Regions from separate parts of the Photobacterium sanguinicancri genome, predicted to be linked through region 1. Evidence: predicted binding sites of a transcription regulator. Region 1 holds the regulator's gene; the other holds the start of a gene.
What was found. Region 1 encodes CRP, which controls carbon source genes, mostly activating them, when cyclic AMP is high. Its sites were predicted from a motif close to TGTGANNNNNNTCACA; they were not measured.
Positions count from the first base shown of each region.

Region 2: the regulator CRP is predicted to act here: its motif matches at 2,033-2,048, upstream of OCU87_RS22120 (NupC/NupG family nucleoside CNT transporter).

Region 1 covers NZ_AP024850.1:247,365-251,558, reverse strand. Annotated here, with positions in the region: gene OCU87_RS01175 (hydrolase) at 1-3, shown strand, start outside; gene OCU87_RS01170 (YheU family protein) at 93-311, shown strand; gene OCU87_RS01165 (phosphoribulokinase) at 391-1,260, shown strand; gene OCU87_RS01160 (OsmC family protein) at 1,357-1,761, opposite strand; gene crp (cAMP-activated global transcriptional regulator CRP) at 2,034-2,666, shown strand; gene OCU87_RS01150 (hypothetical protein) at 2,905-3,099, shown strand; gene OCU87_RS01145 (DUF1338 domain-containing protein) at 3,230-4,027, opposite strand; gene astD (succinylglutamate-semialdehyde dehydrogenase) at 4,186-4,194, opposite strand, start outside.
Region 2 covers NZ_AP024851.1:1,140,466-1,144,659, forward strand. Annotated here, with positions in the region: gene OCU87_RS22110 (NADPH-dependent FMN reductase) at 1-374, shown strand, start outside; gene OCU87_RS22115 (manganese-dependent inorganic pyrophosphatase) at 672-1,682, shown strand; gene OCU87_RS22120 (NupC/NupG family nucleoside CNT transporter) at 2,066-3,259, shown strand; gene OCU87_RS22125 (pullulanase-associated domain-containing protein) at 3,790-4,194, shown strand, end outside.

The DNA.
Region 1 (4,194 bases):
TAGCAAAAGCGGCTCTTGCCATTACTATCCTTAACCACTGATAATAATGTTATCAGTGGTTAATATACCCTCCCTAGCAGTAAGCGGTTGTTATGATTATTCCTTGGCAAGACATCGCCCCAGAAACACTCGACAACTTGATCGAGCACTTCGTGCTACGAGAAGGCACCGATTATGGTGAACACGAAAAAACGCTAGAACAAAAAGTCCAACATGTTCGCGGCCAATTGGCGAAAGGCGATGCCGTTGTCATGTTCTCAGAGTTGCATGAATCAGTGGACATTAAGCTTCGTCGAGATCTCAATTTCTAATACTCGCGGACGCTTACGCTTGATCTAATCGCAACATCCTGTTAATAACTCATCGTTAATCTTAACGACAGGGTTTGTCATGTCTGCAAAACATCCCATCATTGCAGTAACAGGGTCGTCCGGTGCGGGCACCTCGACCACTTCAGAAGCCTTCCGCAAAATGTTCAATATGATGAGCATCAACGCAGCATGGCTTGAAGGCGATAGTTTCCACCGATTTACCCGTCCTGAAATGGATGTTGAAATTCGTAAAGCCAAAGAACAAGGTCGTCATATCAGTTATTTCGGCCCACAAGCAAATGACTTTCCACAACTAGAGCAGTTCTTCTGCCAATATGGTGAAGACAGCACAGGTAAATTCCGCCGTTATCTCCACACCTTTGACGAAGCCGTCCCCTACAACCAAATGCCAGGTAGCTTCACCCCATGGCAAGAATTACCCGAAAATACCGACGTCTTGTTTTATGAAGGCTTGCACGGTGGGGTTGTCGATGGTGAAACCAATGTTGCACAGCATGTCGACTTACTGATTGGCATGGTGCCTATCGTCAACTTAGAGTGGATCCAAAAAATTGTGCGCGATACCCGCGATCGGGGCCATTCGCGCGAAGCCGTCATGGAATCTATCGTCCGTTCGATGGATGATTATCTTAATTACATCACGCCGCAATTTTCACGCACTCATATTAACTTTCAGCGAGTTCCTACGGTGGATACCTCGAACCCACTCAGCGCCAAAGGGATCCCAAGCTTGGATGAGAGTTTTGTCGTGATCCGCTTTCGTGGTATCAAAAATGTCGATTTCCCGTATTTACTGTCGATGATTCAGGGCTCTTTCATGTCACGCCATAACACCTTGGTTGTTCCCGGGGGAAAAATGAGCTTTGCAATGGAGTTGATTATGCGCCCGTTGATCCAACAACTGATTGATACCGGAAAAATTGGTTAACGCCTCGAATTTGGCTCCCACATTCAGCACCAACAAAAACGGAGACCGTAATGTCTCCGTTTTACGCGACTACGATAAGCTCATTTTACAATGGCTTTACGCAACAACCACCTCATACGAATGCGTTAGCTCAACGCCCTCGCCTAACATCAAACACACTGAGCAATATTTCTCGAGTGAATCAGCAACCATTTTCGCCACTAAGGCATCATCAAGATCATGACCTGTTACCACGAAGTGCAGATTCGCCGTTGTGAAAATGCGAGGGGCGGTTTCGCGACGAACAGAGGAAATTTGTGCTTCGCAGCCCGTGATTTTTTGATTGGCTGATTGGAGACCACTCACCACATCGACCGAGCTACACCCACCAGCAGCCATTAACACTAGCTCCATTGGACTGGGTGCTTTTTCACCACCATTACCGTCCATTACCACACTGTGACCGGAATTTGACTGGGCTAAAAATGTCATTCCTTCAACCCATTTCACACGTGATTGCATTGCTTTCTCCTTAGTGTTTTGGCGTCAATTCTGCATAATCTAACAACCGTGTGATCATGTGCACACTTATGAGTACAAAATGACGATTTCAGATAGATCAATATCAAGAAATGCCCACCGAAAAAAGTTAAACTCTCAATTAATTATTCAAGTGAGCTTGCAGCCCAGCGGCTGGCTTTATATTCTAGCCAGTGAACAATTCTATTGTTAAGCCCAAACTGAAATTATAGGGATGTCGTTGTTGGGCAACAAACGCAGAGGAAGTTAGTAATATGGTTCCAGGTAAACCTCAAACAGATCCAACACTAGAGTGGTTTCTTTCACATTGCCACATTCATAAGTACCCATCAAAAAGCACTTTGATTCATGCTGGTGAGAAAGCGGAAACGCTCTACTATATTGTAAAAGGCTCTGTTGCTGTTCTTATCAAGGATGAAGAAGGCAAAGAGATGATTCTTTCTTACCTAAACCAAGGTGACTTCATCGGCGAACTTGGTCTTTTCGAAGAAGGTCAAGAGCGTACAGCTTGGGTTCGTGCTAAAACACCTTGTGAAGTGGCTGAGATTTCATTTAAGAAATTCCGTCAACTAATCCAAGTAAACCCAGATATTTTGATGCGCCTATCTGCACAGATGGCGACTCGTCTTCAAGTAACAAGCCAAAAAGTGGGCGACCTTGCGTTCTTAGACGTAACAGGCCGTATTGCACAGACGCTACTAAACCTAGCAAAACAACCTGATGCAATGACTCACCCTGACGGCATGCAAATCAAAATTACTCGCCAAGAAATCGGTCAAATCGTGGGTTGTTCACGTGAAACCGTTGGTCGTATCTTGAAAATGCTTGAAGAGCAGAACCTAATTTCTGCACACGGTAAAACTATCGTGGTATACGGTACTCGTTAATCTTTTGATGACTCGATTACAGCTAATAAAAAAGCCGCTTTTGCGGCTTTTTTTGTACCTAAAATACCCAATACTCTCAGCGTATACTCAGTTATACATTTGCTAGCGCTGTCACTGATTATTCTCTTGCTAACTTCACCACCAGTGCTACATTATGCATAACAACTATCAGGCCGGTGATACTAAGAACCTCGCCTGACAATCGCCATCAGATGGCAAGTACTATGGGATTTACGATATGGATATCGAACGTTTTTCTCCGCACTGCGCAACTGCGACACCACCAACAGCGATAGCCCCACTACCAAGCACTGTTGAAATGACAGGTTTTAATGGTCAACGCCATTATCTTGAGCAGCATATCGCGCTGACGCAGATGCCACATCGCCAAAGTAATGTGCAGTGGTCCCCACCACTAGACAGCTTGCACTGATCCCACAATTACCTGTTATCAGCTCTACGGCGATTATTCTTATTGTCATGCTTTCTCAGTGCCATATTTTCTCGGCGCTATCTTTCCGAAGCGCTATCTTTCCTCAGCGCCATAGGAGCTGGGGATATCCTTAATCGCTATTTGTACTTTCAAATATCTTATCTGCAGATGCCGCTACAAACCCGGTATACAGCTCTCCATCACTTTTGGGGTAACGCTTGGCAAATTCATAGAAACCACCCGAGACCTGTTTTACGCCTTCTAAAAATGCCACTGGTACTTTATCGGCCATAGTGGAAGATTGCTCCAGCATCTCTTCGGGACTCCCCTTGACCGCCCCCCCTGACATATTGATAGCAAAGCCATTATGCTCCAGCAGATGATTCACCTCTGCGACTTCGGTAAATTGCTCAAGTTGATTAATACTGACCGTGAAATGATTAGCACCAAACCCATGCGCAGCTAACCAACCCGCGTATTCGCTTTCCGCGGCAAGCATTTCATAGGTTGCCAAATCAATATCCCACAAACGGCCGCCGTATAAAAAAGCGGGATCTTTCATCGCCATCTCTGGCACTTGTTTCACTAAGTCACGAACCGCTTGCTGCAACAGTGATGAACACTGCCCGACTAATAGTTCACTGATGAACACTTTTGGTGCGGCTGGATTAGGGTGCTCAAAGTGCTCGGCATACAGCTTTTTGCCCTCAAAATGGTAGGTGCCACAAGGCTGGTAGCCAATCGCAATAAATGGTGCTGCCAACACATCTAATCCTACCTTAGGCAGATTGAAGGTACGCAACGCAATATGATCATTCAATAAAGGCTCATCTTCCGTTAGCAAAGTATGCACTTGATCGGCTGATGGACACAGGCGCTGAATATAGTCTTGCCACAGATTGTCAAAAAGTTGCTCTACTCTTTCCATGTTGAGATGCTCCCCGTTAATTGATAGTTGTCACAATGCCCTGATCCGACCTAATCAGTATGGCACTTATTGGCTATTTATCTTGTTACTGAGTGGTAGCGTTACAGTGTGTGGTGGTATTCATAAAAATGGGCACCATTTGGTGCCCACTCGTACATTTATAGCGT
Region 2 (4,194 bases), on a different replicon from region 1:
AAGAGCTTGGTCAACCTGCACAAGCACAGGCTTTCTTTAAAAAGATTGGTGAAGCCGATGCTCTGATTATCTCTTTTGCAGAGCATAACGGTTCATACACTGCCGCTTACAAAAACCTTTTTGATTGGACATCACGTATCGATCAAAAAGTTTTCCAAGGCAAGCCAATGCTATTGCTTTCAACCTCACCAGGCCCTGGCGGTGCAAGTAACGTATTAGCAGCGGCTGCAGGCTCCGCTCCCTATTTCGCAGGTGACGTAAAGGCGCAGCTTTCTGTACCGAGCTTTTATGACAACTTTGATCCTTCTACCTGTACGGTGACAAATCCAGAGATTTTAGATCAACTTCAATCAGCGGTTGCCTTACTGAAGTAATACACAACGAAATTCTATTATATGATTCTCGCTGTCGTGCTAAATCCTGCATTACAGCGTAAATCATCACATCTATTGCCAGCATTCATTTAATAAGCAACTCTAAGCTAGAGTATTAAATCGACTGGCTCGTATAAACGTAAGTAAATATTTCAAATTGTTAGTCAAACCAGTCTTCTTTTGCTTATCGACTCCTTCATTGTTTTGATTTAACTCGCAAAATGTACAAAAGCCATTATGCGCTTACATATGCCTCTATCACTATGAGCCCCAGTTAAAACAATAATGGATTAGACAATGAAACTACGTTATCTCGCCGTACTCCTTTCTGTGATGAGTTCATCAAGCATGGCATTCGATCTAACAACTCCCCAAGCAAACAATACGGACAAGCTTGTCTGGACAGGTCATTTAAGCCCAGACACCGACACAGTGACATCCGCGATTGCAGCCGCTTATATCTATGGCGGCACCGCAGCCGTACCAGAAGATATCAACCCAGAAAGCCGCTTTGTACTTGAGTACTGTAAAACAGCAGCACCTAAGCTACTTAAAGATGTGTCAGCAAAACAATTTGGCTTAGTGGATTTCAACCAACAAACCCAACTGCATCAATCTGTCGATGAAAAAAATATTGTTGCCATTGTTGACCACCACGCTATTGGTGGTAACCCCGTTAACATGACACAAGTGGCGTCCATTGATATTCGCCCATGGGGTTCAGCTGCCACTATTCTTGCAAACCATGCTGAAACACACGGCATCACCTTACCAGCCAACATCGCTTGTACGACGCTAGGCGGTATTCTATCTGACACCATGGTCTTCCGCTCGCCAACAACCACTGAATACGACCGTAGTTATGCTGAAAAGCTGGCTAAGGTTGCAGGCATTAAAGATCTCAATGCGTTTGGCGAAAAAATGCTTGAGGCAAAATCAGACCTAAGCCATGTTAGCGCCGCTGACATCCTGACGTTGGATTACAAAAACTTTGCTTATGGTGGCAAAAAAGTGGGCATTGGAGTAGCTGAAACAATTACTGCTCAACAACTGTTAGACAGAAAGCCTGAATTTATTGCTGCAATGAAAGCCTATAAAAAAGAAGCAGGCTTAGATCATCTCTTCTTCTCGGTGATTGACACTAAAAACAAACATGCGAACCTTTTGTGGATAGACAACGCCGATCAAAAAATTGCTAACGCTGCATTTAAAGGTAAAGCATCTGAACAATGGCTAGTGCTTGAAGGTGTGACTTCGCGTAAGCGCCAAATTGGCCCTGCCATTCAAAAAGCAGTTGAAGCTAAATAGCTAAATTTAGCTTGATACACTTCAAAATTGATCTCAATTTAAGCCCTTCATACCGTACGGATATGCGGGGCTTTTAAACATAAACGCGTGAAATTTTTTCGATAACGACAACTTTTCTTTTCCTCTTTCAATCGCACCTTCTATTTATTCACATGCTTAATGTACCATCCGCTAAAAATCAGGTTGCATAATTGATACTTGTGAAAATTTTCTATTTAAGCATGAATAAAATCCCGCTAAATCTATTCAACACAATTGGTTATCAGCCATAAAGTCCATCTAAACCAGCTTTGTAAATGGGATTTGTGTCACTCTAAAGTGGTAATCCGCATGCGAGCATACACACAGAATTTGAGAATAATCACAATTGGTACATACCACATATGCCCTACTTACATTTTATTTTTGGTCTTGCTGTTGTCGCCGTTCTTGCCTTATTAGTGAGCAAAGATCGTAAAAGCATAAAACTTCGCTACATCATTCAACTACTCGTGATTGAAATGAGTGTGGCTTACTTCTTACTCAATTCATCCGCTGGTACTGGTATTGTTACCGAGTTCGCAAATGGATTTAATGGCCTTATGGCTTTTGCCGCTGAAGGGACAAATTTCGTTTTCGGTGGGTTAATCAATGACGGTGGTTTCGACTTTTTCCTGCAAGTTTTAATGCCAATTGTGTTCATTTCGGCGCTGATAGGTATTCTTCAGCACATTAGAGTGCTACCCGTTGTTATTAGTGCTATTGGCTTCTTACTCTCTAAAATCAATGGTATGGGTAAACTAGAATCTTTCAATGCCATCAGTGCGCTCATGGTTGGCCAGTCTGAAAACTTTATTACCTATAAAGATATTCTGGGTAAGATGTCTGAACGCCGCATGTACACTTTGGCGGCAACGGCGATGTCGACCGTTTCAATGTCTATCGTGGGTTCTTACATGCAGCTAATCGCCCCTAAGTATGTGGTGGCGGCACTATTTTTAAACATGTTTAGTACTTTCATTATTCTGTCGATCATCAACCCTTATGATCATGAAGCAGAAGTGAACTTCGACGATATGATTGCAGAAGCTGAAGGCGAAAGAGTCACCTTCTTCGAAATGCTAGGTGAATACATTTTAACGGGTTTTAAAGTAGCCGTAATCGTTGCTGCAATGCTGATTGGCTTTATCTCTCTGATTGCCATGATCAACAAAGGCTTTACTGTAGCGCTAGGTATTAGCTTCCAAGACTTGATTGGCTACGTGTTCTACCCTGTCGCTTGGCTGATGGGTATTCCTGCAAGCGAAGCACTGCAAGCCGGTAGTATTATGGCTACTAAGTTAGTATCGAACGAGTTTGTGGCAATGATGGCGCTACAAGAGCAACTAGATACCCTATCTGCTCATACGATTGGTACAATTTCTATCTTCTTGGTGTCATTCGCTAACTTTAGCTCTATCGGTATTATTGCTGGTGCTGTTAAAGGGGTGAACGAAGAAAAAGGTAACCTTGTTGCACGCTTCGGCCTACGCTTACTTTATGGTTCAACCTTGGTAAGTATCCTTTCAGCGATGATCGCTAACATTATGATGGCCTAACGCAGTTCTCCCCTGCCCTCATAATTAATTCACCCTAAAGAAAGCCGACTTATGTCGGCTTTGTTGTATTCATCTGCCATCAATTACTCAATTACTCAATTACTCAATTACTCATCGTTATTTTACATATCTCCACTGACATCTTTCCAATTTCTTGCCACTGAGAATATAAGCTGAATGTTACTAGGCGGTAATCAATATGCTACTTACGCATATATTGTTAACCACCGTGTGAGATGAAAGTCAATTTCCGCTTTCAATAATCACCTAACTCATTGACGTGACAGATAAGTTTGCTCAAGAATACATCGCTCACAATAAATCTGGTCACTATCAAAGCAAGCTGCTCATTGGCTAAACAATTACATTTATTTCGCGTAAAGCAACTTAACACGCAAAGCCAATCTACATATTGCACTTAAATACAGCGTCTACGCTGTGAACTATTACAAGGTATCTGACAGGATTTACCCCAAACAGGACATTAAATTGCCCTGTGTTTTAGTGGTTTTAATGTAAGGAATGTAGATATGAAGCTTGAAAGGGTTTTGCTCTGTTTAGTCGTTAGTCTCGCTGCCGGTTGTGGCGGCGGCTCTGAGAAAACAGATAACACCTCCCCAGCGACCACCACTACCACATCAACAACATTTTCAAATCCGTACCTCCCTGCCCAAGGTGGTGCAGTATGGCGTTATGATGTCGCAGACTCTAGCGAGAGCATCACGCTGTCGAGTAGCAATGTTATTAAAAATAACGGCCAAGAAAGTGTAGAGTTAACATGGGATCACAGCGGATATAAGCAGACGCTACGTCATAAAAATAATGCAGTCTATATCGACCGTATCAAACTCAATCAGGTTACTGTCGACAATAAAGACTATCAAGTTGAAGTCGATTTATCAGGAGATCCCGTTTTGCTACTCCCTGAATATGCT